Regions from separate parts of the Suilimivivens sp. genome, predicted to be linked through region 1. Evidence: predicted binding sites of a transcription regulator. Region 1 holds the regulator's gene; each other region holds the start of a gene.
What was found. Region 1 encodes HrcA, which represses chaperone genes, less so after heat shock. Its sites were predicted from a motif close to TGTTAGCACTCNNNNNNNNNGAGTGCTAACA; they were not measured.
Positions count from the first base shown of each region.

Region 2: a site for HrcA is predicted at 5,359-5,389, ahead of htpG (molecular chaperone HtpG). Genes of this name have one in related genera too.
Region 3: a site for HrcA is predicted at 7,441-7,471, ahead of clpB (ATP-dependent chaperone ClpB). Genes of this name have one in related genera too.

Region 1 covers NZ_JAXXXI010000004.1:52,909-62,973, reverse strand. The annotation lists gene WJQ40_RS00620 (hypothetical protein) at 1-299, shown strand, start outside; gene WJQ40_RS00615 (3'-5' exonuclease) at 265-972, opposite strand; gene nth (endonuclease III) at 974-1,642, opposite strand; gene dnaJ (molecular chaperone DnaJ) at 1,722-2,891, opposite strand; gene dnaK (molecular chaperone DnaK) at 2,985-4,871, opposite strand; gene grpE (nucleotide exchange factor GrpE) at 4,943-5,569, opposite strand; gene hrcA (heat-inducible transcriptional repressor HrcA) at 5,590-6,621, opposite strand; gene WJQ40_RS00585 (DUF6465 family protein) at 6,878-7,348, opposite strand; gene WJQ40_RS00580 (undecaprenyl-diphosphate phosphatase) at 7,499-8,410, opposite strand; gene WJQ40_RS00575 (patatin family protein) at 8,404-9,264, opposite strand; gene WJQ40_RS00570 (pyridoxal phosphate-dependent aminotransferase) at 9,315-10,065, opposite strand, start outside.
Region 2 covers NZ_JAXXXI010000044.1:38,683-48,747, reverse strand. The annotation lists gene WJQ40_RS09030 (exonuclease SbcCD subunit D) at 1-149, shown strand, start outside; gene WJQ40_RS09025 (SMC family ATPase) at 146-2,770, shown strand; gene WJQ40_RS09020 (FAD-dependent protein) at 2,843-4,246, shown strand; gene WJQ40_RS09015 (peptidylprolyl isomerase) at 4,243-5,307, shown strand; gene htpG (molecular chaperone HtpG) at 5,492-7,549, shown strand; gene WJQ40_RS09005 (peptidoglycan-binding protein) at 7,612-8,862, shown strand; gene WJQ40_RS09000 (DUF5717 family protein) at 9,017-10,065, shown strand, end outside.
Region 3 covers NZ_JAXXXI010000022.1:155-10,219, reverse strand. The annotation lists gene WJQ40_RS02845 (RsiV family protein) at 72-2,048, opposite strand; gene WJQ40_RS02840 (polysaccharide deacetylase family protein) at 2,135-2,875, opposite strand; gene WJQ40_RS02835 (hypothetical protein) at 3,046-3,234, opposite strand; gene WJQ40_RS02830 (serine hydrolase) at 3,335-4,474, opposite strand; gene WJQ40_RS02825 (DUF4250 domain-containing protein) at 4,595-4,774, opposite strand; gene clpB (ATP-dependent chaperone ClpB) at 4,805-7,396, opposite strand; gene WJQ40_RS02815 (hypothetical protein) at 7,559-8,470, opposite strand; gene WJQ40_RS02810 (ATP-binding protein) at 8,530-9,828, opposite strand.

The DNA of each region.
Region 1 (10,065 bases):
GTCTTCTCACACAGTATGACCAGCGCTATACCGTCCTTGCCAGAACCCTGCAAAAGCTTGCAGCACTTTTATACCAGGGAGGCTGTATCAAAGATGCCGAAGCGATCCTTACCTTTGCCGTTTCCACCAGAACCGATGTCAGTGCTTCCTACCGTCTTCTTGCCAGCATTTATAAGGAGCTTGGCACCCCTGAAAAGATCAACGACCTGATCCCGGTTGCTGAAGGTCTGAATTCGCCCATGGCTCCCCATATCGTTTCTTACCTTAAGGATGCGGCAGACGGCCATATGCCAGAATGATCTTGTCCGTGATCCGGCTTGCTTCGTTTCTGGTCAGCCTTTCCACATCATAGTCTGGTATTATTTTATGCCACTCAAGCAGACAATATAACCTTTCTTTCTGTTTTTTGGAGGCCGGTGATTCTTTTTTCACATGAAAGACCAGCTCTGACGGCCGATATGCCTCTTCATCCGGGAAATCCTGTACCAGTCTTTCATAAAGCATGGCTGCTGAAAGGGCATCACTGCCCGCCCTGTGGGAGGTTGTCTCAATTCCATAGTAACAGCACAGATCTGACAGCCTTCTGCTTGGAAGCTGCGGCAGGAACTTTCTTGCCAGCTTCAGCGTATCAATCCCTTTCTTATCGAAGGAAATTCCCTGATTCACCGCCGCCTTTTTCAGAAAAGAATAATCAAACAGGATCTGATGTCCCACAAGTACATCGTCCATCAAAAAATCCATTAGCGCTGGAAGCACCTCTTCTATCACAGGTGCGCTCATGAGTTCCTCATTCCGGATTCCTGTCAGTCCCTCTGTAAAATTACTGATCTGACAGCCCGGGTTCACAAGACTTTCCCATCTGGCCGCTTCCTTTCCATTCCGGATCCTTACCGCACCGATCTCTATGATCTTGTCTGTCTTTGGATTTAAACCTGTCGTTTCCAGGTCCAGCGCTGTAAAATCCTGCAGCATCCTACTTTTCCTTCCTCTTTTCTGCCTTTTTCTGCTCCTTCTCATAAGAGGGACACAGATCCTTCAGGAAACACTCCTCACATTTGGGCGTAGGTGCCTTACAGATTGTCCTTCCAAGACGGATGATATGGATATTCCATAGAATCCAGTGATCCTCCGGCAGCTTTTTCATCAGATCCAGCTCCACCTTCACGGGATCTGTTTCCTTCGTAATACCAAGCTTTCCAGAGATTCGCTTCACGTGAGTATCCACAACAATACTGGGAATATGGTATATATTTCCCCGGATCACATTGGCCGTCTTTCGTCCTACTCCTGCGAGCGCTGTCAGAGCTTCGATATCCTGAGGCACCTCACCGCCATATTTCTCCGACAGCGTCTGACAGCAGGCAATGATATTCTTCGCCTTATTATGGTAAAAGCCCGTGGAATGAATATCCCTTTCCAGCTCTTTCAGATCTGCATTCGCAAAGGCATCCACGGACGGGTACTTTTTAAACAGATCCTCTGTCACGATATTTACTCTCGCATCTGTACACTGAGCACTCAGCATGGTTGCGATCAGAAGCTGCCATGCATTTTCATGGTTCAGATAACATTTATAATCCGTTCCATATTCCTCATCCAGTCTGTCCAGAATCTTCTGTACCTTTTCACTTGTCCGTGCCATTTTGTATTTCCTCTTTCTTACATTTAGTGCGAAAAAGCGTATTGGTACTCCAATACGCTTTTTATTTTCACAAATTTATCTATTTCCAGAACTTTTTCTTCTTGGTATCCTTAGAATCTGCTGTCTTGTCTGTCTGTGCCTTCTGCGCAGCATTCAGGCTGTCGCCTGTCAGTGCATCAAACTGCCTCAGGAGCTCCTTCGCCTCATGGGACAGCTTCTCCGGTGTCTGGACCACCAGTGTTACATAATGATCTCCCCTGACCTCTTTGTTCCGGAGAGTCGGAACCCCCTTTCCCTTCAGACGCACTCTGGTATCTGTCTGGGTTCCGGGCTTCACTTCGTAAATCACTTTACCATCCACAGTATCTACGACTACCTCACCGCCAAGTGCTGCGACCGCATAAGATACAGGAACATTGGAATAAATATCATAATCCTGTCTCTGGAAAATGGGATGACGTCCTACAATCACTTCTACCAGCAGATCACCTCTTGGTCCGCCGTTAGTACCCGGTTCACCCTTCTCCCTGATCCGGACGCTCTGTCCGTTATCAATACCTGCAGGAATGGAAACCTGGATCTTCTTTCTGCTGGCAATATATCCACTCCCATGACAATCCGGACATTTCTCCTTGATCACCTTACCGGTTCCATTACAATCCGGGCAGGTCTGGACATTTCTGACTGTTCCAAAGAAGGACTGCTGGGTAAAGACCACCTGTCCCTTGCCACCACACTTCTGACAGGTTTCCGGTGTGGTTCCTGCCTTGGCTCCGCTGCCATGGCATGTCTTGCACTCATCCTTCAGTGTCAATTCTATTTCCTTATCCACGCCAAAAACAGCTTCTTCAAAGGTGATCCGCACACTGGTACGGATATTGGCACCCTTCATGGGACCATTATTTCCTCTGGCACTTCTGCGTCCTCCAAAGAAATCCCCAAAGATGTCACCGAAAATATCACCAAAATCTGCAGAATTAAAATCAAAGCCGCCAAAGCCACCGCCACCGGCTCCTCCATCAAAGGCTGCATGACCAAACTGATCGTATTGTCTTCTCTTTTCAGGATCACTCAGCACTGCATAGGCTTCGGACGCCTCTTTAAATTTCTTCTCCGCTTCTGCATCACCCGGGTTCATATCTGGATGATATTTCTTAGCAAGTACTCTGTATGCTTTTTTTAATGCTGCATCATCAGCATTCTTATCTACACCAAGGACTTCGTAATAATCCCTTTTCTGTTCTGCCATCTAATCAATCCTCAAACACTTCTATAGCGAGGTATATATTACTATATACCCCGCCATTCATTTCTGATCATTTCAGATAGAATCTAATCTATCTTACACCTCTCTGTAGTCACCGTCAACTACATCATCTGCAGGTCCTGCACCTGCCCCGGCATCAGCTGCACCCTGGCCGCCCATGCCACTCATATCAGGTCCTGCCTGACCGCCCTGTGCCTGCTGCATGTTCTCATACATCTTTGTGAACAGCTGCTGTGCACTGGTTGTCAGCTTTTCCTTGGCTGCCTTCAGCTCATCAATGTCATTGTCACTCATTTCCTGATCCTTGGTTCTCTCGAGGATATCCTTGACCGCTTTAAGATCTGCCTCAACAGAAGCCTTCTCAGAAGCATCGATCTTGTCTCCCACCTCGCTGAGAGCCTTTTCTGTCTGGAATACGAAGGAATCTGCCTCGTTACGTGTATCAATGGCTTCCTTTCTCTTCTTATCCTGTGCTTCAAACTCAGCGGCTTCCTTAACAGCCTTATCAATTTCAGCATCTGACATGTTGGAGCCTGCTGTAATGGTAATGTGCTGTTCCTTACCTGTACCAAGATCCTTTGCAGATACATTTACAATACCGTTTGCATCGATATCAAAGGTAACCTCGATCTGCGGAACACCTCTCATTGCCGGAGGGATACCATCCAGTCTGAACTGTCCAAGAGACTTGTTATCTCTTGCAAACTGTCTTTCACCCTGTACAACGTTGATATCAACGGCTGTCTGGTTATCTGCTGCAGTAGAGAAGATCTGGCTCTTCTTGGTAGGAATTGTTGTATTTCTCTCAATCAGCCTTGTTGCAATACCACCCATAGTCTCAATGGAAAGAGAAAGGGGTGTTACATCCAGAAGCAGGATCTCACCTGCACCGGCATCGCCTGCCAGCTTACCGCCCTGGATAGAAGCACCAAGTGCTACACACTCATCAGGGTTCAGGCTCTTGCTGGGTTCTTTGCCTGTTAACTGTCTTACCTTATCCTGTACAGCAGGAATACGTGTGGAACCACCTACCAGTAATACCTGACCTAAATCTGCATTGGTAATTCCAGCATCCTTCATAGCGTTCTGAACAGGGATTGCTGTTCTCTCTACAAGCTCATGTGTCAGTTCATCAAACTTAGCTCTTGTAAGGTTCATATCAAAGTGCTTCGGTCCTTCAGCAGTTGCTGTGATGAAAGGCAGGTTGATATTGGTTGTTGTTGCGGAAGACAGCTCCTTCTTTGCCTTCTCTGCAGCTTCCTTTAATCTCTGAAGTGCCATCTTGTCATTTGACAGATCCACACCCTCTGCTTTCTTGAACTCGTCGATCATCCACTGTGTCAGTCTGTTATCAAAGTCATCACCGCCAAGGTGTGTATCACCGTTTGTAGCAAGAACTTCGATGACACCGTCACCGATCTCAATGATGGAAACATCGAAGGTACCACCACCAAGGTCATAAACCATGATCTTCTGCTCTTTTTCATTATCAAGTCCATAAGCCAGTGCTGCTGCTGTAGGCTCGTTGATGATACGCTTTACATCAAGACCAGCGATCTTACCTGCATCCTTGGTTGCCTGACGCTGTGCATCATTGAAGTACGCGGGAACAGTGATAACTGCCTCTGTTACCTTCTCACCAAGGTAGCTCTCAGCATCTGCTTTCAGCTTCTGAAGGATCATAGCTGAAATCTGCTGAGGAGAATACTTCTTACCATTAATTGTACGTCCTCTGTCAGTACCCATATCTCTCTTAATAGAAGAAATGGTGTTCTCTGCATTAGTAACTGCCTGACGCTTTGCAGGCTCACCGATCAGTCTCTCTCCTGTCTTTGTGAATGCTACGACAGAGGGAGTTGTTCTTGCGCCTTCTGCGTTGGCGATAACGGTGGGCTTACCACCTTCCATAACTGCTACGCAGCTGTTTGTTGTACCTAAGTCAATACCAATGATCTTACTCATAATTCTCTCCTCCTGAAAGTTTAATCTCTTTTATTGTTCTGTTACATTGAAAAATAACTGTGATTCCTTTATTATGCAACTACTGCTACCATACTGTGCCTTACTACAGCATCTCTGTAAGTATAGCCCTTTAAAAGCTCCTGAGCGATCACGCCGGACTCATACTCATCGCTTTCTACCTGCATCACTGCATTGTGCAGTGCCGGGTCAAATTCCTCTCCCACTGCCGGTATGACCTTTACCTCCATCTTGTCAAGCTCTGTCATGAGCTGTCTGTAGATCATCTCCATACCTTCTGCAAAAGGAGTACCCTTCTCCTCTTCCGGGATCGTGGCCAGACCTCTTTCGAAGTTATCTACCACGGGAAGGATCTTCTCGATCACACTTTTCGCACCGGTTTCAAACATGGCTGTCTTTTCCTTGTCGGTACGCTTACGGAAGTTATCAAATTCAGCCATCTGGCGTCTGACCTTATCCTCCAGCTCTTCGATCTTCTCCTTCATGGCATCCTGCTTCTTGTCTGCCTTCTGTTTCTTCTTGAAAGCCTTCTTATCTTCTTTGGCTTCCTCTTCCTGCACTTTTTCTGTCTCTTCAGAAGCTTCTTCCACTTCTGCTTCTGTTTCCTCTGCAGGTGTCTCCGGTTCCTCTTCCGGTGTTTCTATTTCAATTTCTTTCTTAATATCCTTTTCATCTGCCATCTGCTTCATTCCTCTCCTTGCTACGTCTTTTTATTGTAAAGCTCATCAAGCTGATGCGTAATGGTCTTCAGAGTTCCAATTACCTTATCGTAGTCCATACGCTTTGGTCCGATAATTCCTATCGTACCTCTCATGCCTTCTCCCAGTTCATAGGTAGCAGTTACCACACTGCAGTCCTGCATGGACTGGATCTGAGTCTCGTTTCCAATATAAACCTGAATGCCTGTTTCATTATTATCAGAAAGGCTGTCCTGTACAAGCTCTGTCAGCTTCTCCTTCTCTTCGAAGGTGTTGATCAGCTCACTCGCCTTCTGCTGGTCTGCAAGCTCAGGATACCTGAAAATATTATTGGCTCCGCTTGTATAGATCTCAAGATCCTCTTCCTCTTTGATCCCTTCTGCAAGCGCATCTACCACGTCTCCGACGATGGTACTGTGTATGCCTGCCTGCTGTTTCATCCTTGTGATCATCGGAAGATTGATCTCCTCCGGCGCCAGACCGCTTAAATGTGTATTCAGCAGGATGTTCAGCTTCAGAAGTGTTTCATCATCCAGCTCCTCTGCTACGGGAAGGATATTGTTCTTGATCATGTTACCTTCCATAACGATCACAGCAAGCAGCTGATTCTTATCTACTCTGGAAAGCTGCAGGAATTTGATCTTGTTCTTATGAACTGCCGGTGCCGAGATCATGGAGGCATAGTTGGTATTCACCGCCAGAAGCTTTGCTACCTGCTTCAGCAGATTATCCATCTTGTCTTCCTTCTCCAGAATGAGCTCCTTCAGTTCTTCCAGTTCCTTATCCTTCTTCTCCATCATGGTATCCACATATAAGCGGTATCCCTTATCAGAAGGAATTCTTCCTGCGGAGGTATGGGGCTGTAAAATATAACCCATCTCTTCCAGATCAGCCATCTCGTTCCGTATCGTTGCCGAACTAAGATTCAGATCTGTATATTTGGAAATGGTCCTGCTTCCCACCGGTTCCCCGGTTTCCAGGTAATTACGGATAATGGCCTGCATGATCTTAATCTTTCTGTCATCCAGCTGCATATCCGTCATCCCCTTTCCAACTCTTTCTTTTATGGTTGTTAGCACTCAACTCATTAGAGTGCTAATATCTACATAACATAAACTATCACTTACTATGGGTATTGTCAACAGATATAACGAAAATATTTATTAAAAAATTCTAAAGATTATAAAGAAAAACCCTGCAGGAAAATCCTGCAGGATTTCTAATTTTTCTCTTATATTCCGGTCTTTAAGATCAGTCGCCGGATCTTCTTTCGCTGTACGATATCTTACTTTAGATAAAGAAGCTTCCTGTAATACTGCCGTTTACAACGAAGTATGTAGTATTCTCTTCAGGCTTTACATAAAGCTCTACATTCCTGATATCTTCTTCTCTTCCGTTCATGTCATATTTCCATACATCCCTGAAGATCTTCATCAGATCATCCGGTGTATAGGACTTGCCGCTGAACTGGAAGTTTACGGTTTCTTCTACTTCAGCTGTCTTCTTAACAGGTGCTTTCTTCTCTGCCTTGGCTGCTGGTGCTGCCTTCTTTACTTCAGCTTTCTTTGCAGGTGCCTTCTTCGCAGGTGCTTTCTTCTCTGCCTTGGCTGCCGGCGCTGCCTTCTTTACTTCAGCCTTCTTTGCTTCAACCTCTTTAACAGGTGCTGCTGCCTTGACCTCAGGCTTCTTCTCTTCTGCTGCCTTGGCTGCTGGTGCTGCCTTGGCGACTACCTTTGCTGTTGTCTTCTTAACTTCTTCCATAACAATGACTCCTTTCACACAAGAGCAGATCTCTCATGTCAATCAGCCGGTGAAAGCAGATACGCTGGCACACGTAAGGGTTCTCACCCGCATGAATTAGTATCTATATCATGATGAAAGTGTACTCCATAATTGAAATCCTGTCAACTTTCAGGCAGATAAGCCAAAATACAGAAGTACCAGGATGCCTAAAACAATACGATACCAGCCAAAAACCTTAAAGTCATGCTTCTTGATATAGCCCATCAGAAACCGCAGTACAAACACAGAGACAATAAACGATACCACCGTGCCGGTGAGCAGGCATGCCATTTCCATACCACTGAAGTCAAAGCCAAATTTTACTACCTTCAGAAGGCTTGCACCAAACATGACTGGGATCGCCAGGAAAAAGGTAAACTCTGCCGCTACCGTTCTGGAAATACCGATCATGATCGCACCAAGGATAGTAGCTCCGGATCTGGATGTACCTGGAAGCGCTGCTGCCACAAGCTGACACAGACCAATGATCAGTGCATCCCTGTAGGTTAGCTGGGTTAGCTTTGTTGTCACCGGTGTCCGGTTCTTATTCCAGTTCTCGATCACGATAAACAGAATACCTACAAGGACCAGCATCACAGCGACCACGATCACCTGTACAGTCACACCGCTTTCTCCGATTTCCTTTTCAAAAGCAGCACTGACCATATCATCAAAAAGAAGTCCGTAGATCACTGCCGGGATACAGGCCACTACGATCTTGACCCACATCCAGAAGGCATCCATGCTCAGCGCCACATTTCCCACTGCCGGATCTTTGGCGCTCTTCACGATGCCACCTTTTCTGGAGCGGAGATTCTTTTTGCTGTAGAAAGGCCAGATCTTATTCCAGAACAGAACCACAACTGCCAGAATGGCTCCAAGCTGGATGACCACATCAAACATCTGGAAAAATCCATCACTGGTCTCCTGAAACGGGATCAGCCTTTCTACCAGGATCAGGTGTCCGGTACTGCTGATCGGCAGCCATTCCGTGATGCCTTCCACGATTCCGTAGACGATTGCCTTTATGATCTCTAACATTTTGTTTCTCCCTTCAGGTATTCCATCAGTCTGTCATAATTTTTTTCTGCATCTGCATAGCCGGTCTCATACAGCTTCTGCAGTTTTCCTCTGTCCTTCTCAATCCTTCCCACACCACTTGGAAGCTGTGGTCTTAAAACAAAGGCCCTGCCTTCCTTTTCCTGTTCCTCCAGATAATCCAGTGTGGCGTTGTAGGTAAGATATCTGTTTTTCATCAGTTCATAAAGCTTTGGATATTTCCGGTACTTCATTTTAACCAGTCCTGCCACCTTGGTCGGCTTTCTGCGGTACCCTGCTTCCTTTGTCAGGATCACCACATTTTTCTGATTGCCATCCTCTATGGATCTCCGGATCGGGATAGCATCAGAAATTCCGCCATCCAGATATTTTCTGCCGTTCCAGCTGATGATATTGGCTACAAGAGGCAGTGAGGCCGATGCCCTGACCACTTCAATATCCTTCTTCATATCTTTAATAGGAATATATTCGGCAAGTCCTGTTTCTATGTTTGTAACTACACTGTAAAAGGTGCCCGGATACCGGTTGAAAGTATCATAATCGTACAGATTCAGTTCATCCGGAATCCTGTGATAGCACATCTCTGCCCCAAACAGATCCCCCGTTTTCAGCAGACTGTATACACTGCAGTAATTCTTATCATCCAGATAATCCACATTCACATGATAAGCCCTGCCCCGCTGCTTTGACAGAAAGCTGCACAGGGAACAGGCTCCTGCAGACACGCCGTAGCAGGAAGAAAATTCCAGCCCTTTATCCAGGAAAAAGTCCAGTACGCCGGATGAATACACACCCTTCATACCACCGCCTTCCAAAACAAGTCCTGCCTGGTACATACGCTCACTCCTTTTCTGCTGCCCGTGGCAGTCTTTAAAGCTATCCGCGCCTAATAATTCTCTTTCACGAATCTGCGGAGGGCTTCCAGGGATCTTTCCACCTTCTCCGTATCAATACAGTACGCCATACGGAAATATCCTTTAACCCCAAAACTGTCAGAGGGAACCAGAATCAGGTCATACTGCAGCGCTTTCCTACAGAATGCTACTGCATCCTCTTCCAGTGCCTTTGGGAAAATGTAGAAGGTGCCTCCCGGTCTGACACAGGAAAAGCCAAGATCTGTCAGTGCCTGATAAAGCAGCTTCATATTGGTCTCATATACCTTCATATCCGCTGTTTCATCTACTACCTTTGCTACCGCAAGCTGGATACTGGAGGACGGGCAGTTATGTCCGATCCCTCTTGAGATCTGTCCCATCATGGGTACCAGAAGCTCTGCATCCCTGCATGCTGGATTCACTGCCACATAACCGATACGTTCACCGGGAAGGGACAGGGACTTGGAATAGGAATAGCAGGACAGAGTATTTGCATAAAACCTTGAAACATAAGGAAGCTCTGCCCCGTCAAAAACGATCTCCCTGTAAGGTTCATCGGAAATGATAAAGATCTCGTGTCCATATTCCTGCTGCTTTTCTGTCAGAAGTTTTGCCAGCTTTTCCAGTGTTTCTGCGCTGTAAACAGCTCCGGACGGATTGTTCGGGGTATTGATGAGCACTGCTGCCGTATTTTCGTTCAGCATTTCAGTAAGCTTCTCAAAATTGATCTGGAAGCTCTCCGTATCAGCAGGAACCACCTTT
Region 2 (10,065 bases), on a different contig from region 1:
GTCTGCAGTATACGGGAGAAGAACTGAAGCTGAAAAGAAGGGATCCGTTGACGATTCTTGAAGATTTTTACGGATTTGTCAGAGAAGAGGCGCTGACGGAAGAAAAGAAAGCGCTTCTGGTACAGATGATAAAGGAGACAGAGGAATGAAGCCGATCACACTGACCATCTGCGGGTGGGGGCCATACCGGGATGAGCAGCCACCTATTGATTTTGAGGTACTTGGGAGCAGAGGACTGTTTTTGATCACAGGTGCAACAGGAGCCGGAAAGACCACTATTTTTGACGCGGTCACATATGCACTGTACGGGGATCTGAGCGGAAAAACGAGAGAAAAGGGCAGTGTCAGAAGTGATTTTGCTGCTCCTTCTACCAAAACCTATGTAGAGCTTGTAATGGAGCATGGGGGAAAGCGGTATCGTATCCGGAGAAATCCGGAATATATGCGGCCAAGAAAACGGCAGTCAAAAAATGGTGAGCTGACGAAAGAGAAGGAAAACGCATATCTGACTATGCCTGATGGAAGCTGCATCGAAGGAAGCAGTGAGGTGACAGCCAGGATCAGGGAGCTCCTTAAGGTAGACATCAATCAGTTCAGACAGCTTTCCATGATCGCACAGGGAGAATTCACAAGACTTCTTACTGCACCATCTTCGGAAAAGTCAAAGATCTTCCGGGAAATTTTTGATACAAAGCTTTATGAGAGGCTGGAGGCAAAGCTGAAGAACAGCTCTGCAGAACTTTACAGGCAGGTAATGGAATACCGCCATCGTATGGAAGAAGAGGTTTCTGTATTTTCACCTGATGAGGAACTGAAAGCGGAAGTAGAGGCACTTGTGGCGGAGGCAGGTATCTACTCGGAACGTCTGCTTCCCTTTCTTAAGGAGAAGATAAGCGTTTTCCTCAGCGAAGAAAAGAGGCTGCATTCAGAGGAAAAGAAAGCGGAAGAAGAGATCGAAGAGCTTGCAGGTATCGTGAAGGAAGCAGAGCAGACAAAGGCGCTTATGGAACAGCTTGCAAAAGAACGGGAAAAGCAGAAGAGCCTTGTAGAAAGGGAGCCTGATTACCGGCAGATGGAAGAACGTCTGCAGAGGGCAGGAGAGGCAGCAGCTGTGCGGGAATATGAGCTGCTTTTGCAGAACCGGGAAGAGCAGAGGAAGACCTGTGAAAAGAAACTGCAGCTTTCTGAAAGGGAGCTGGAAGGCCTCTTACAGAAGCAGGAGGAACAGCGTACCCTTGTGGAACTGGCAGGGCAGATAGCAGAGGCCTTTGACATGAAGGAAAGGTGTGAAGAAGCAGAAAGGCTCCGGCAGGAAAAAGAAACGGCACTCAGGGAAAAGAAGCAGGAATTTGGTGCTTTGCAGGTCAGGTATGAGAAAGCAGAGAAAGAGGCAGAAGCGAGCATCCATGACTATGAAAATGCAGAGAGGAGATACCGGCATGGTATTGCCGGCATACTGGCACAGGATCTGAAGGAAGGAGAGCCCTGCCCGGTCTGCGGAGCCCTGTCACATCCCTGCAGACAGGAAAGAGAACAGGGTGTGCCAACGGAAGAAGAATTAAAAGAAAAGAAGCTGTTTTCAGAGAAGAAAAGGCAGGAGCTTTTGAAGATCCATGGAGAAACGAGAGCCTGCAGGGAGGCCAGGGATCTGCTGGATAGGGAGGCAGAGAAAAGCCGGAGGATGCAGCAGGAGCTGATAGAGAAAATGCAGGAGCTGCCAGCAGAGATCAGGGAATATCCTGATTTTCATAAAAGATCAGATTTCGAAAAGCAGAGGAAGGAAGCAGAGGAGATCTGTCTTCGTATTTCAGAAAAGAAAAAAACAAAAGAGGCACTTAGGCAGGAAAGACAGGTGCTTTTGGAAAAAGAAGGGCTTGCCAGGGGAAACTTCCGGGATGAGCTGCAAAAGGCTGGCTTTATAGGGGAAGAAGAATACCGGGCTGCTTTTCTTCCGGAACAGAAACGGAAGGAAGAGCAGGAAGCAGTAAGGGATTACAGACAGCGGTGCCATGCTAAGGAGCACCTGATCCATCATCTTGAGGAAGAGCTTAAGGTGCGGGAGCAGAGAAACCCGGCAGAGGAGCAGCAGAAGCTTGCAGAGATCCGGAAAAAGAAAGACAGTCTTACAGAAGCAGGCAGCCGTCTCTGGAAAAACAGGAATGAAACGGAAAAGCTGTACCATTCTTTAAAAGAAAAGAAGGAAAAGAGCACGGCTCTTTCTGAAAAGTACGGTATCATCAAGGATCTGGATGATGCCGTAAATGGAAATAACAAGAAACGTCTTGTGCTGGAGCAGTATGTACTTGCTGCTTATTTTGAGGAAATCCTGAAGGCGGCAAATCTGCGCCTTGCCATGATGAGCGGCGGCCGGTATACCCTGTATCGTACCAAAGAGGTGACTGACGGAAGGAGTAAGGATAGTCTGGATATGGAGGTGCTGGACTATTATACCGGAAGGTACAGATCCGTGAAAACACTTTCGGGAGGCGAAACCTTTAAGGTGTCCTTATCCCTTGCACTTGGAATGAGTGATGTAGTACAGGCATATTGCGGTGGAATACAGGTAGATGCACTGTTCATCGATGAGGGGTTTGGATCCCTGGATCAGGAATCTCTAGAACAGGCATGTCAGACGCTGATGAGTCTTGCAGAGAGCGACCGGATGATCGGGATCATTTCCCATGTACCGCTTCTTTCTGAAAAAATCGAAAATCAGATCCAGGTTAAGAAAACCAGTACTGGAAGTACGTATCAACTTGTGGTATTCTAAAAGAGTATGCGGTAAAACCGCAGAGTGAGTCCGACCCGCATTGCGTGTCAGCGAAGGAGGAAGCTTAGTTAAATGGAAAAAAGAGCAGATGTCATTATTATAGGAGCAGGACCCGGAGGCATATTCTGTGCCTATGAGCTGCTTCGTCAGAAGCCGGATCTGAAGGTGATCGTCATTGAAAAAGGACGTTCCATAGAGAAAAGAGTGTGCCCAAAGAGAACAACTCTGCAGTGTGTAGGCTGCAAGCCCTGTTCCATTACAACAGGATTTGCCGGCGCCGGCGCATTCTCAGATGGAAAGCTTTCCCTTTCCCCGGATGTAGGCGGCAATCTGCCGGAAATTCTCGGCTATGAAAAGACAGCAGAGCTGATCCATGAATCAGATGAGATCTATCTGAAATTTGGAGCAGACAGAAATGTTTATGGTATAGATAAGCAGGATGTGATCCGCGAGATCAGAAGAAGGGCTATTGGTGCAAATTTAAAGCTTGTCGAGTGCCCGATCAGGCACCTTGGAACAGAGGAAGGCTACAAGATCTATGCAAAGCTTCAGAAGCATCTGATGGATGAGGGAGCAGAGCTGATCTTTAATACTATGGTGGAAGAGATCCTGGTAGAGGATGGAAAGGCAGTTGGCGTCAGAACCGATAAGGGAGATGTTTACTACGGCAGTGAAGTGGTATCCGCAGTAGGAAGGGAAGGTGCTGACTGGTTTAAGGATAAATGCGAAGAGGTTGGGATCGAGACCACGCCTGGCACCGTAGATGTTGGTGTGCGTGTTGAGGTCAGAGATGAGGTCATGCAGTATCTGAATGATAATCTGTATGAAGCCAAGCTGATCTATCATACGCCGACTTTTGATGATAAGGTAAGAACCTTCTGTACCAATCCTTCCGGAGAAGTGGCAACAGAATATTATGAGGGCGGCCTTGCTGTTGTCAATGGGCATGCCTATAAGGCAAAGGATCATAAGACACACAATACCAATTTTGCGATCCTTGTCAGCAAGAATTTTACGAAGCCGTTCAAGACACCGATCGAATATGGCAAGCAGATCGCACAGCTTTCCAATATGCTCTGTGGCGGCAGGATCCTGGTACAGACCTTTGGTGATTTTAAGAGAGGCAGAAGAACTACAGAAGAAAGACTCTGCAGGAATAACCTGATCCCTACCCTGAAGGATGCAGTACCCGGAGATCTTTCCCTGGTATTCCCTCACAGGATCATGGTGGATATAGAGGAGATGCTGGAAGCACTTGATAAGATCACACCGGGTATTGCCAGTGATGAGACTCTTCTTTATGGTGTGGAAGTAAAGTTTTATTCCAACAGAGTAATCGTAAACAGTGATTTTGAAACGAGCATTAAGGGACTTCGTGCTATTGGGGACGGTGCCGGTGTGACAAGAGGACTCCAGCAGGCATCAGCTAACGGTATCAGTGTGGCAAGAAGTATCTTAAAGGGAATGAATGCATGAGAAACAGAAACAGGCGCATGGCAGCAGCACTCCTTACAGTGCTGCTCCTGCTTCTTTCAGGCTGTATGGATTCGCTGAAAGGCTCCAAAGTTGTGCTGACGACCGGATTTGAGAAAAATGAGGTGTTCCGGATCGAGGATATGTCCTGTACACTCCCGGAAGCCATGGTTTATCTGATCAATACCAAGAACCGGTATGAAAGTGTATACGGCAGGGAAATATGGAATGTCAGCCTGGATGGTGTGACACTGGAGGAAAATATTAAGGAAACTGTCCTTGCACAGCTCGCACAGCAGAAAACCATGAACCTTCTGGCAAGACAGAACGGAGTGGCTTTGAGTGAAGAGGAGGAGGCCAGGGTCATGCAGGCGGCAGAAACTTATTTCCAGTCCTTGAGCGAGGAGGAAAAGAGCGCGCTGCAGATCACAGTAAAGGATGTAGAGGAGCTGTACCGGGAATATGCACTGGCAAGAAAGGTCTACCAGTATATCATCAAGGATATCAATCCGGAGATCAGTGATGATGAAGCAAGAACCATAACAGTCCAGTATATTTATTTCAGAACCTGTATCCTTGATGGCAGCGGAAAGAAGATCGAATATTCTGCAGAAGAGAAGCGGGAGATCCTAAAAAAAGCGGAGGAGGTTCGTTCACTGCTGAAAAACGAAGAGGCAGATTTTGAGGAGCTGATCCTGAAATACAGTGACAGCGAGGAAGGAACCTGCTCCTTTGGAAAAGGTGAGAAGGATCAGGCCTTTGAGGATGCCGCCTTTAATCTGGAGACGGATGAGATCAGTGATATTGTAGAGACACCGGATGGTTATTATCTGATCAAATGTATCAGTACCTTTAACCGTACCGAGACCGATGCCAATAAGGTCAAGATCGTGGAGAAAAGGCGGGAAGAGGTATTTGGGCAGGAGTATGAGGACTTTGTTGCAGCCCTGACCCGGAATCTTAATGAAGATCTATGGCAGAGTGTGTCTCTTGCTGGGACAGAGAATATTACGACATCCGATTTCTTTGATGTCTTTAATAAATTCTTTGACGGAATTTTATAAAAAGTTAATAATTGCCGGAAACCCTGATGTTTCCTGATGTTTCACATGATTTGTTAGCACTCATTAATAATGAGTGCTAATTTTGCCTTGACTTTTCGGATTGACAGAACTACACTATTTCCTAGATGTAATAAACTGAAATGGAATATAAGCATTGATACAGGAAAGAAAAGGAGTGATTACCATGGCAGAAAAGCATGGAAGCTTATCAATTAACAGTGAAAACATATTCCCGATTATAAAGAAGTGGCTGTATTCAGATCACGATATCTTTTACAGAGAACTGATCTCTAACGGCTGTGATGCGATCACGAAGCTGAAGAAGCTGGATATGATGGGAGAGTATGAGCTGCCGGAGAATTATAAGGCAAGGATTGATGTTGTAGTGGATCCGGAAGCAAAGACACTGTCCTTCACCGATAATGGTATCGGTATGACCGCAGATGAGGTAGAGGAATATATCAACCAGATCGCTTTTTCCGGAGCGACAGACTTCATCAGTAAATATAAGGACAAGACAGATAATGACCAGATCATTGGCCATTTCGGACTTGGCTTTTATTCGGCATTTATGGTAGCTGATGAGGTACACATTGATACCCTTTCCTACAAAGAAGGTGCGAAGGCTGTTCACTGGGAATGTGATGGCGGTACAGAATTTACCATGACAGAAGGTGACAAGGCAGAGGTGGGAACGAAGATCACCCTGTTTGTTAATGAAGATGTACTGGAGTTCTGCAATGAATACAAGGCAAGAGAGGTTATTAAGAAATACTGTTCCTTCATGCCTACCGAAATATACCTTTCCAAGGCAAATACCAAGGAGACAGAAACCATCAAGGCAGATGAGAAGCGCCCTGATGATGTGGTTGTAGAGGAGATCAAGCCGGAGAAGGAAGGCGATGAGGAGAAGCTTAAGATCGTAAAGAGACCTGAGCTTCTGAATGATACCAATCCTCTCTGGATGAAGAATCCCAGTGAATGTACGAAGGAAGAGTATCTGGAATTTTACAGAAATGTATTTAAGGACTATAAGGAGCCTTTATTCTGGATCCACCTGAACATGGATTATCCTTTTAACCTGAAGGGTATCCTGTACTTCCCAAGGATCAATATGGAGTATGAGTCCATCGAAGGAACCATCAAGCTGTACAATAACCAGGTATTTATCGCTGACAATATCAAGGAGGTCATCCCTGAGTTCCTGATGCTGTTAAAGGGTGTGATCGACTGTCCTGATCTGCCGCTGAATGTATCCAGAAGCGCACTGCAGAATGACGGCTTTGTAAAGAAGATCTCCGATTATATTTCCAAGAAGGTTGCCGATAAACTGGCTGGTATGTGCAAGACCGAGAAGGAAGAGTATGACAAGTACTGGGATGATATCAGTCCTTTCATCAAGTTTGGCTGTCTGAAGGATGACAAATTCTGCGAAAAGATGACAGATTACATTCTGTTCAAGAATCTGGACGGCAAATATCTGACGCTTCCTGAATGTCTTGAGGTCAATAAGATCGACCCGGATGAGGCAGAGAATAAGGAAGAGACAGAAGAGAAGAGTACAGATGAGAGCGCAGAAGCTGCCGAAACAGAAGCTGCTGACAAGGATGCAGAGGCAGAAGAGAAGAAAGAAAAAGTCATCTATTATGTAACGGATGAGAAGCAGCAGAGCCAGTATATCAACATGTTCAAGGCTGCCAAAATGGATGCTGTGATCCTGAACCACAATATTGACCAGCCGTTTATTTCCCAGCTTGAGGCCAAGAACGAGGGCATTAAATTCAAGAGGATCGATGCAGACCTTACAGATTCCCTGAAGTCAAAGACCAGCAAGAAGGCAGAAGAAGAGCTTACAAAGGCTGCTGAGACCATTGGCAAGGTGATGAAGAAGGCCCTTAAGAAGGACAAGATCGAGATCAAGGTGGAGAAGCTGAAGAATAAGAAGATCGCTTCCATGATGACACTTTCCGAGGAGAGCCGGAGAATGCAGGACATGATGAAAATGTATGCAATGCCCGGTATGGATATGGGAGATTATGGAAAGGAAGGCGAGACACTGGTGCTGAATGCCAACCATCCGCTGGTACAGTATGTACTTGATCATACGGATGACAGTAATGTTTCCATGATCTGCGAACAGCTATATGATCTGGCGCTGCTTCAGCAGGCACCCCTTGAGCCGGAAGCCATGAGCAAGTTTATCACAAGAAGCAATGATATCATGCTGCTTCTGACTAAATAAGAAAAGTAACAAGACAGATAACCCCTGCATAGAATAAAGAAAGACTATGCAGGGGTATTTTTATGCCTGAGGAAAGTTTACAGACAGGGAGTGCCAGGGGAAGGCTGCAGATCAATGTCACGTCTTCTCTTGGACTGATCCCGGTGAAGGATGCTGCCGTTACCATATCATATTCAGGAGAGCCAAATGCTCCGATAGAAAAGCTGAGTACGGATTCCTCCGGACAGACAGAACGGATAGAGCTTGCAGCACCGCCGCTGGATTACAGTGTTGAACCCTCTGAGCAGAGACCATACAGTGAATATACAGTTCTTGTGGAGGCTCCCGGGTATGAGTCTGCCATGGTTTCAGGAACAGAGATCCTGCCGGACACCCTGGCACTGCAGCCGGTTTCTTTAAAGCCACTGGAAACAGCAGAAGGGGATATGGAAAGTGTGATTATTCCTGATCATACCCTCTATGGAGATTATCCGCCAAAGATTCCGGAGGCTGAGATCAAGCCGATAGAGGAAACGGGAGAGATTGTTTTAAGCAGGGTCGTGATTCCGGAATATATTGTGGTACATGATGGTGTGCCGGATGATGCCAGTGCACAGAACTATTATGTGAAATACAGGGATTATATCAAAAACGTGGTTTCCTCCGAAGTGTATGCCACCTGGGAAGAAAATGCCATTTATGCCAATGCGCTGGCAATCATGTCATTTACCTTAAACCGGGTCTATACGGAGTGGTACAGAGGAAAGGGTTATCCTTTTACCATTACTTCTTCTACGGCCTATGATCAGAACTGGATCTATGGCAGAAATATTTATTCCAACATAGACAGGATCATAGACAGTATTTTTGCCAATTATCTGTCAAGACCGGGTGTGAGGCAGCCAATCTTTACTTCTTACTGTGATGGAAGGAGAGTGACCTGCAATGGCTTAAGCCAGTGGGGATCACAGTATCTGGCAGGGGAAGGCTATACGCCTATTGAGATCCTTCGTTATTATTATGGAAATGATATGTATATCAATACGGCAGAGAGTATTTCTGGTGTGCCGTCCTCCTATCCGGGCTATGCTCTGTCAATAGGCTCATCCGGTGAAAAGGTGCGTCAGCTTCAGAATCAGCTTAACAGGATCGCACAGAACTATCCTGCAATTCCGATAATTGCTGCAGATGGGATCTATGGACCGGAAACAGCAAAGGCAGTCAGGGCATTTCAGAAAATTTTCAATCTGGAGCAGACTGGTGTGACAGATTATCCAACCTGGTACAGTATTTCAAATATCTATGTCGGAGTTACCAGAATTGCAGAACCATAGGAGTGTTTTGCCATTGCAGAAGAGTGCTTTCTAATGGTATACTATTAATTAATCATGGACATTTTTGCCTTTAGGCAGCAGCCCTGTGCCCGGATTTTTTTCAGGGCGGAAGGACTGTCTGTCTTCTGGCGGATAAGGAAAAGGAGCTACAAAGGTGCTGAGTGCAGTTGACAGGATATTGGCAGGTGAATTTAATAAAGAAAACCGTTTTCTGGATTTTTCCACGCCGAGAATTGAATTGTCGGTGCATAGCGGAGAGATCTGCGAAGGCTCCTTTACCATATATGGACCAAAGAATCAGCTTACTGAGGGCAGGGTGTCATCCTCGAGACTCAGGATGAAATGCCTGACAGAGAATTTTACCGGTTATGAGGAAGAGATCAGTTACCAGTTTGATGCTGCAGATCTGGAAGAAGGCGAGTGCATCAGGGGAGAATTTTCCATTATCTCCAATCAGGGAGAGTATACGATCCCTTATGAAGTTAATATTGTGCCAGTCTATATGGAATCCAGTCTTGGCACGATCCGGAATCTGTTTCATTTTACCAATCTGGCTAAAACTAATTTTGAGGAAGCTGTCAGGCTCTTTTATTCTGCACAGTTCAAAGCGATCTTTCAGGGAGTGGACAGACAGTATTACACCATATACAGAGGTCTTTGTGCAGGAGAAAGAAGAGAACAGAATGTAGAGGAATTTCTGCTTGCAATCAAGAAGAAACAGAAGGTCCAGTTTCTTTTGGAAGAGCCTGAAATCCGTATCGATTCACCGAAAGAAAATACAGAATACAAAGTAGTGATCAATCGGAATGGCTGGGGCTGCAGCGACCTTTCCGTGACAGCAGAGGGGGATTTCCTGGTACTGGAAAAGGATTATATCAGAGAGGAAGACTTCCTTGGGAATTGTTACAGATTACCCTTTTACCTGGCTGAGGACAGGCTTCACGGAGGCAGAAATTATGGGATCATCCATCTGAAGAATGCCTATACAGATCTGGCAGTCACAGTACAGGTCTGTACATCGTCAGGAACAGGAAGGATACCGAACCTGCGGCTGCAGAAAAAACATGCCATCTTAAGTCTGATGCAGTATTATGAAGCCTTTCGTACCAAAAAGATCAGTGCAGCATCCTGGATGCAGGAAACAGAAAAGATCCTGGAGACACTGGTCAGTGCAGATGAGAAGGATTATGCTTCCAGACTGAT
Region 3 (10,065 bases), on a different contig from region 1:
CTTCAAATCTACAGGAAAAAAGCCTGCAGAATCCCTTCCGCAGGCCTTTCTACTTATTTTAGTATACAACATTACAGATTAATATTCAATGCCTCATAGGGGATCTCTATTCCAATATATCCGGATGCATAAGGTCCATATTCATAAGGCGAATACTCGATCACAATTCCATCTGTCCCATACCGCATCAGCATATCCAGCGATGCGTTATCGTAAAGGTCTGCATAGGCGGCATCCTCACTGTCCCAGCCGAAATAAGGATCCGGATTGTCCTTCCAGTTCTGTACACTGTACTGTGCCACAATATCCTTAAACTCCTCTACACTTCCCTGATACAGATCTGCCAGTGTCTTTTCCTCTCCTGTAGTCAGATCAAACAGATAATGGCTGCGATAGGGATAGCCATGGGCACCGCCAGTATATTCATAACCGCTGTAATCCACTGTCAGATAGTCTGCTCCAAGCACTTCCACCCGGCTCAGTTCATTATCATAAGATAAAGGATACATGCTCCGGGAATATCCATCCAGTTCGTCATTCCCGGTCAGATAAGAGAGCTCCTGTGCTGCTCCATCTTCCGCATACCGGATATCCCCTTCCCAGATCTCCTTCAGGGTCTCATTGATCCGTTCTGCCTGCTCATAGGAGGGATCCAGCTTAAAGCATTCCTGATAATACTCATAAACATCGATGTCATAGCTGTCACTAACCACTGTTTTTTTAATGCCTTCTACTGTTCCATATTGTCTGAAATCACGTTTCTCATCCCATACAGAAAGGTATGCTCCGGGATAAGACTTTCCCCCGGCCGGGGTTTTCCCGATTTCGTCTTCTGAAAGCACAGCCCAGCCAATGCTGTCCTCTTCCATGGCAGCAAAATAATACCTTCCCTGATAAACATCAAAACCACTGACTCCTGCCGTAATCGTATTCATCGGCGGTCCGGCAAGTCTTCCCGCCTCATACAGAAAAGTTTCTTCTCCTGTCTTAAGCTCATAGCTGTAGATCTGTTTCCTGTCGAATACTTCCCTTTCTTCCTGTTTTTCCTCACTCTGATAATAGTACAGCTTATCCTCTGTAAGCTTTAACGGTATTGCCCTTTTATCCTCTGACTTCTCATTCCAGGTAAAGAGTGTCTGCTCTTCCCCTGTTCTATTATCATGCAGGATCAGACTTCCATCATACAGATCATATCTGTCCTCTTCCGGGTAATCTGTGTAGCTATATACCGTATAATCACTGTTTACCTCATCCACATCATACGTATCGTGGAGCAGTGCAGATTCCCAGAGAAGATTTCCATCCGTATCATAGCTGATCAGACGGTTTCCCTCACTGTCAAAGGTGATCAGTTCACCGCATGATTTCAGTGACTCCAGTGCTCTTTTCCAGTTTGCATAAATGCTTCCTTCTGCAAAGCCCGGAAGCTCTGCAAGCTTCTGATACCTGTCTCCCTGCTGCCAGCCCTCTGACGTTTTCGTAAAATCGATGACCTTTGTTTCGGAGGAATTATTAAAATTCGCATAATCTTCCATCACGTACTCTACGATCAGGCTTCCGTCCACGTACTCCATCTGCAGTGCCCAGCTCATCGTGTCATCAATATCCAGGAGTACTGTTTCCTCTCCGTCCTCTACCGCACACAGCCTGCGTTCCAGCTCTCCGCTGTCTGTGCTTTCGGAATTCTGCTCCTGATAAACAGCCACAAACACTATTCCATCCCCATAGACTGCACTCTGCACATAATATCCTTCCCCGGCTTCGTATAAAAGGTCTGCTGTGCCATCCGGCTGCACACCTACGACCTTCTTCCTTCCTGCAAGGAGCAGCACATCCTCTGCCTGATCTTCCCTGCCGGTTTCGTCCTCTGCGCTCAGATCCTCATCTGCCTGTGCATCTGTCTGTCCTGCTTCCTGCTGATTCGCTTCGCCTTCTGCTCCTGCCGGTAAATCTGCGTCAGCTTTTCCTGTGCAGCCTGCAGATACAAATACTGCTGCCAGCAGGATCGCCAGAAACCAGCCCTGTTTTCTTTTCCATGTACACTTCATCTTTATTCCCCTCTGTTATGCGGTTTCTTTGGATTTCAGTGTAACATAGAGAGGCTAAGAACTCAATGATGATCTATGAAATCAGATCAGTCAAACAAAATTTCATCCACCGTTACAAATTCGTACCCCTCCTTCAATAACTGGTCCACTACCATGAGTGCAGCCTGCACGGTAGATTCATACTCATCATGCATGAGGATAATATCATTTTCTCCGGCTTTTGCCAGAATGCTTCTTGCGATACAGTCGGCATTGGATGAACACCAGTCCAGAGGATCCACAGTCCAGAGTACAGGGAACATATTCAGTTCTGTTTCAAAGGTTTTGTCCCATGCGCCATAAGGCGGCCTTACATATTCCGTCTCCTTTCCGGTAATATCATAAATCACCTGATTGGTTCTGATCAGTTCCTCCTTAAATGTATCCCTGTTGGAGGGGCGCAGCTGTACATGGCTGTAAGTGTGATTTCCAATCAGATGTCCTTCTTCGTCCATTCTTTCAATCAGCTCCGGATAGTTTTCTGCCTGTTCCCCGGTCACAAAAAAAGTAGCCTTCACCTTTCGCTCCAGAAGGCCATCCAGAAGCTGCTTCGTATATACCGGATGTGGACCGTCATCAAAGGTGATGGCTATTTTCTTATTTTCAGGCTCTTCCACCTGTTCTGCATCTGCCAGTGTTTCCTGGATTTCCTCTCCTTCACAGAAAACTGCTGAAAAATCTGTTTTTTCCTGCCTCTTTTCCTGTTCTCCGTGCCAGGCATTAAGCAAAACCAGAGCAAGCAATAATAAAAGAAGCATACAGGACAGGATTCTTTTCGTAAGGCTCATGAAGGAAATCTCCCTCTTTTGCTCTCTTATCCTATCTATATGCTTCTGCATTTCTATCCATGTCTTTTCAGGAAAATAAGCCGCAGGCGGTTCACTAAAAGTTTGCAATAATTTTTAGCAGGCATAAAAACACTATCTGTAGCAGATATCAAATGCTGGTCTCATATCCTCTACACACCGATCCCAAGTGTCCTGATCAGAGCATAAACTGCTGCGCACAATACCACAGTAAGCAGCAGCATGGCAAAGATCTGCCCTCTTTTATCTGCCTCCTTCTGACTTATCGCACGTCTTCTTTTCTTCTCTGTTTTCTTTGGTTCTTCTGCTACATCAATAAATTCAAGTTCTTCTTTTTGCATATCACATCACCTCTCACAGCTATAACGTGATTATAGCAAAAATTTCTTCAAAAAAACTGTAGCCATTCTTAAAGCTGTCTAAAGATTTTCTTAAGGCAGCTCAGGCTGTAAATTCACTGTACAATGCCACATGGTCATAAATACACCGCCATGCACTGGTAGAATCGGCAGTCACACAGATATAACCGTTTCCGTTCTGATCCTCTCCATAGCTGGCTGCACAGTTTCCGGACTGCACCACATACCCGGTCTTGCCACAGACGATCTCTGCCCCGGTTTCCTTATCCTCGATCCGGCGCAGAAACCAGTTGGATATGGTAATCCCATCCGGGTGCTCTGCCGTAGCAGATGTCGTATAAGTATGTGCTGACATAACCTCTCTGCAAAGTGGATTATCCATCGCCGCTTCCATGATCATCGCCATATCATAAACTGTGCAGCGATGTGCCTCATCATATAATCCGACACAGTTGGTAAAATGTGCCGTGTCAGAAAGGCCAAGCTTCTGCAGCTTTTCATTCATCAGCTCCACAAATGCCTCCTGACTCCCGGCCACATAGGTTGCCAGTGCCAGTGCAGCATCTGCGCCGGAGGGCAGGATCGTTCCATAGAAAAGATCCTGTACTGTCACCCTTTCATTCTCTGCGAAGCCCACACTGCTGCAGTCGTTACTGTAGCTGTAGTCTGTAATATCTATAGTGATCGTCACCTTATCGTCAAGATTCTTTTCCTCAATCTGCTCTGCTGCCACAAGTACCGTCAGGATCTTGGTCATGGATGCCGGATCAATGACCTGTCTGGCTGCCCGCTGTGCAAGGATCTCATTTTTCCTCAGATCGATAAAAATAGCATTGCTGCTGATGACCTCCTCGCTGACTGCTTTCATATCCGGCGATTCTGCTGCCTCATATATTTTATTTTCTTCAGGCTCTGCTGCCTGTACTTCTGCTGGCTCTTTCTGATCTGCTAAAGGTAAGGACTCCTCTGCTTCTGTTTCCGCCACTGCCTGAAGCTCTGCTGTTTCTGTCTGTACACCCTGCTGCTCTTTATTCTTATTTCTTTTTGAAATACCATTACCGATCAGAACAACCAGAACAGCTATAAAAACTACAGCTCCAATTGCACCAAAGCGGAAGTACTTCCGAAACAGTGCCTGCTGCTGCTTCTTACGCTTCATCTCTGCGAGCCGGCGCTGCCTTCTTTCTCTGGCTGCATCATATTCATCAAACTGCTCTTCCAATAATCAAACTCCTCTATATACACTGCTGCTTCCGCAGCCGCTTGTTTTCCTTCTGCTATGGCCGCTCTCGAAGCCGCTCGTTTTCCTTCTGCGCACACAAAGAACAGGATAGCCTTACGGCTATCCTGCAATAAACTGATTCTTCTCTCCATCGTAGGTATATCCTATCCCAGAAAGTGTCTTCTGTATCTGCCCCTTATCCTCATCCAGATCCTCACACAGAGCATCCAGACTTCCATAAAAATCACGGAGCTTCATATTTATAATACTCAAAAGCATATCTGCGTCCTGCGGTAACATCCTGTAACCTCCTGTCTGTTTCTGCAGTCCTTATGCTTTCTTCTCCACCCTGGCTGTAAGCTCTCCGTTCACTGCATCGATCAGGATCGTATCACCCTCATCCGTCTCATCAGCAAGGATCAGCTTGGCTGCCAGTGTTTCAACATATTTCTGTACATATCGCTTCAAGGGCCTTGCACCATAAACCGGATCATAGGCATTCTCCACGATCAGGTTCTCTGCTTCCGGAGTCAGCTTTACGGTAAGCTCCTTATCTGCAAGTCTCTTATTCAGGTCTGCAATGATAAGTTTAATTATGCCACCGATATTATCTCTGGTCAATGGTTTGAACAAAATCGTTTCGTCCAGACGGTTCAGGAATTCCGGTCTGAAGTGGGCACGCAGATCATTCATAACCTGCTTCTTTGCTTCTTCACTGATATTGCCCTTCTCATCAATTCCATCCAGCAGATAGGATGCTCCGATATTGGAGGTCATGATCAGGATCGTATTCTTAAAGTCTACGGTACGTCCCTGAGAATCCGTGATACGTCCATCATCCAGTACCTGCAGAAGTACATTAAATACATCCGGATGAGCCTTTTCGATCTCATCAAACAGGACAACGGAATACGGTTTCCTCCTGACGGCCTCTGTCAGCTGTCCGCCCTCTTCATAACCAACATATCCAGGAGGCGCTCCGATCAGTCTGGACACAGAATATTTCTCCATGTACTCGCTCATATCGATACGCACCATATTGTTCTCATCATCAAACAGGGCTGCTGCCAGAGCCTTGGCAAGCTCTGTCTTACCTACACCGGTAGGTCCGAGGAACAGGAAGGAACCGATCGGCTTTCTGGGATCCTTGATACCTGCCTTGGAACGGATGATCGCCTCTGTCACCTTCGTAACACCCTCATCCTGTCCGATCACTCTCTTATGCAGCTCCTCATCCAGATGCAGTGTCTTGTTTCGTTCACTCTCCGTCAGCTTGGCAACCGGGATACCTGTCCATCTGGAAATGATCCTTGCGATCTCCTCCTCGGATACGCTCTCATGAACCAGGGAAAGATCCTTATTCTTTACGTTTGCTTCCTCGATCTCAAGCTGCTTCTTCAGGCTTGGAAGGGTACTGTAGTTCAGTTCACTGGCCTTGGCAAAATCACCCTCCCGCTGAGCAATCTCTATCTGATTATTAACATTTTCAATCTCCTCACGGAGCTTTGACAGCTTCTCAACGGAAGCCTTTTCATTCTCCCACTGTGCCTTTCTGTTACTGAACTCTTCCTTCAGCTCAGCCAGCTCCTTCTGAAGATCCTCCAGTCTCTCCTGGCTGAGTCTGTCATCCTCCTTTTTCAGGGCGATCTCTTCAATTGAAAGCTGGTCGATCTTACGCTTCAGCTCATCCAGCTCTGTAGGCATGGAGTCCAGCTCCGTCTTGATCAGGGCACAGGCTTCATCCACCAGGTCAATCGCCTTATCCGGCAGGAACCTGTCAGAAATGTATCTGTGAGAAAGCACTGCTGCACTGACGAGGGCATTGTCCATGATCTTGACACCATGGTAGACCTCATATCTCTCTTTCAGTCCACGGAGAATGGAAATAGTATCCTCAACAGTAGGCTCCTCTACCATAACCGGCTGGAAACGACGCTCCAGTGCTGCATCCTTCTCAATATACTGACGATACTCGTCCAACGTGGTTGCCCCGATACAGTGCAGCTCACCTCTTGCCAGCATAGGCTTTAACATATTACCGGCATCCAGTGCACCATCTGTCTTGCCTGCACCAACAATGGTATGCAGCTCATCAATGAACAGAATGATCTGTCCCTCACTGTTCTTCACATCCTCAAGAACCGCTTTCAGACGCTCCTCAAATTCTCCTCTGTACTTGGCACCCGCTACCAGTGCTCCCATGTCCAGTGCAAAAATCTTCTTATCCTTCAGTCCCTGCGGTACATCACCTTTCACAATACGCTGTGCCAGACCTTCTACAACTGCTGTCTTACCTACACCAGGCTCACCGATCAGAACCGGGTTGTTCTTCGTCTTACGGGAAAGGATACGGATCACATTCCTGATCTCGTTATCCCTGCCAATAACCGGATCCAGCTTCTGGTCTCTGGCCTTCTCTACCAGATCCTGTCCGTATTTAGTAAGTGTATCATAGGTTGCCTCCGGATTGTCGCTGGTCACTCTCTGATTGCCTCTTACTGTAGACAATGCCTGTAAAAACCGCTCTCTGGTGATGCCAAACTCACGGAACAGCTCCTTCATGGAAGGACTCGGATACTTGATCATGGCGAGCATCAGATGTTCCACAGAGACATACTCATCTCCAAACACCTTCATCTCATCCTCAGCAGAGATCAGTACCTTGTTCAGATACTGCCCCACATAGGGCTGTCCTCCCTGAACCTTGGTTCTCTTACTGATCATCTCTTCGACTTTGTTCACAAAGTACTGCTGGTTGATCTCCATCTTCTCGATCATTTTTAAAATCAGGCTGTCCTCCATAGTCAGCAGACTATAAAGAAGATGCTCCTGCTCTATTTCCTGATTGCCATAATCGCTGGCAATTTTCTCACATCCCTGCACGGCTTCCATAGATTTCTGGGTAAATTTATTGATGTTCATAAGCACACCTCCTACTCATGTTCTATTGATACTATAACACCAGTTGTTAGCACTGTCAAGAAGTGAGTGCTAATTATTTGTGAAACTTCTGTGAAATTTATGAGTCACACATATTTCCTGGAAAAGCTTTTCCTCCGCCCCCACCTGACAGGAAGATCTCTTTTAAAACAGATCCAGCATATTATCAAGATAGATTTCTTCCCTGACACGAAGCTGATACTCCGGCTTCGTCATATAATAAAGAAGAAACTCCAGTATCAGTGCACTGCCAAGTCCCCGGCCTTCAATCTTGAAGTTGGAAAATCCCATAGGCAGATACACGTTCCTTATGTCGTCAATACCGATAAATCCCGGATTTTCCATTGCTTTTGAAAAGCGATAGCCCTCCCTGATATCCGGTGCCTTGCAGGAAAAATCAGGACAGACTTCCCCAAGATTCTTTCTACTGACTGCTTCGTAGCAGCGTTTTCTGTCTTTACACCCAAAGAAACAGCACTCATTACACAGAAATTCTACCTTGTCCCTTTGCTCCTCTGTCAGTGTCTGCAGTCTGTCAAAAGCTTTATTTAACCGGAAATCCGGCACCACATACAGGAACTCTGATCTTTCCACTTCTTCTCTGAACTGTTGAAAATCTGTCAGTACTTTGGTCGTAGAGGAAACAAAATAGAGATTTGGATACTTTTCTTTTATGTAATCCAGCAGAAGATCAGAATAAATAATAACTCCATTCCTGATTTTGCTGCCCGCATCAAACAGTCTGCAGAGGTCATTGCATTTTTTATCTGAAAGATGTTTCTTAGTAAGCAGTGAATTGCTGAAAGTCAGTCTGGCAGAAATTCCATATTTCTCCATGAGAGAAAGAGCCTCCAAAGGGTCATGGCCTCCAAAGGATGTCCGTCCTCCGCCCCAGATACAGTCCGAGGGTGCCCCATAGACAGATCCAATTTCACACCAGTCATAAAAATATTCCCTGTGAGCATAAAACAGCGGCAAAAAGACACTGTAAAACTCATAAAATTCAAACAACCCGGGAAGATGATAATATGCTGTCTCTTTTTTCACGCTCTCCATGTCCTATCTGTACTCCAGTATTTCTTCCAGCTTCTTTCTTGAAGTAGCCCCACAGAATATTAAAACGCAGTAATCTGGTCTATCGCGTACAATGGCAGATTGACGAGCCATTCTTCTTTTTTATAATCTGCCATAGATGTACGAACAGATATTTCAGGTGAAAATTTTTCCTGATAACTCTTCAAACTCTTCGCTCTGAGATTTACCTCTGCTTTTACTTCAACTGGGACAATCTTTCCTCCTGTGTCAACCACAAAGTCAATCTCGCAGGAGCCTCTGTCATTGGTGTAATAATAAATATCCAAATCCTCAATATTTTTTAACTGCTGGCAAACATATTGCTCTGTCAGTGCGCCTTTAAATTCTACAAAAAGATCATTTCCATCAAGCAGCGTATGCTGACGCAGTCCGGCCATACAGCCAAGAAGTCCAACATCCACTACAAACAGTTTAAATGCCTTCAGGTCCTCATAAGCCCGCAAAGGAATACCTGCCGTATTGACACGGCTGATTTTATGAACAAGTCCACAATCACTGAGCCACATAATTGCCGCCTCATAATCCTTCGCGCGAGCCCCTTCCCTGACAAGGCCATAAATAAACTTCTTATTTTCCTTCGCCAACTGAGAAGGAATACTGTTCCATATCATACGTAATCTCGGAACGATTTCATTAGGTGCATGCTTTGAGAAATCCTGTTCATAGGCCATAAGAATCCGCCTTTGAATTTCGCGAACCTCATTAAAATCTTTATTCTCTGCGAAGCTTTGCACAGCTTCAGGCATACCACCAACATAATAATAGTGTTTCAGTGCGTCAATATATGTCAGCTTAAAACTTGTGATCATTTGAAAATCCCGTTTGTCAATCAGTTCAGCAAATCTTTCCTGCCCATTTGCCATCAGAAACTCTCTGAAAGAAAGAGGATAAAGATTCATGAAATCTACCTTGCCAACTGGAAAAGATGTTCCCTGATGCAGAGCAATGCCAAGTAAGGAACCTGCACACACAATATGATACTGCGGCGCATTTTCATAAAAATATTTAAGTGAAGAAAGCGCCCTTGGAACTTCCTGTACTTCATCGAAGATCAATAAGGTATTGTCAGGATCAATTTTGTGTCCTGCATACAATTCCAATCCCATGATCAGACGCTCTGTATCCAGATCAGAAGCAAATAATTCTGCCATTCTGGAATTGGAATCAAAATTGATATATACAGTATCTGCATATGCCTGTTGTCCAAACTCCTTCATCAGCCAGGTCTTACCAACCTGACGTGCTCCTTCTATAATCATGGGCTTTCGATGTTTATTTTGTTTCCATTTTAACAGCTTTTCAATCGCAGTCCGGTACATACTTGCACCTCCCATAATAATCTTTGTTTTTCTCTTGTTAACTCGCTTTTTCTCACATTTTCATTTCTTCATAGAGATATTTTCTAAGTCTATGTCATTCCCCTTGGCCATGAATCATGGATATTCGGATGTTTAGGGTACACAAAACAAGACGTCGTCTTATTCTGTTATGATCGGCCTTTCTTCCCCCAACTCCTTACGGCAGCCTAACCTCCCATGTCATACAGGATCTCTTTT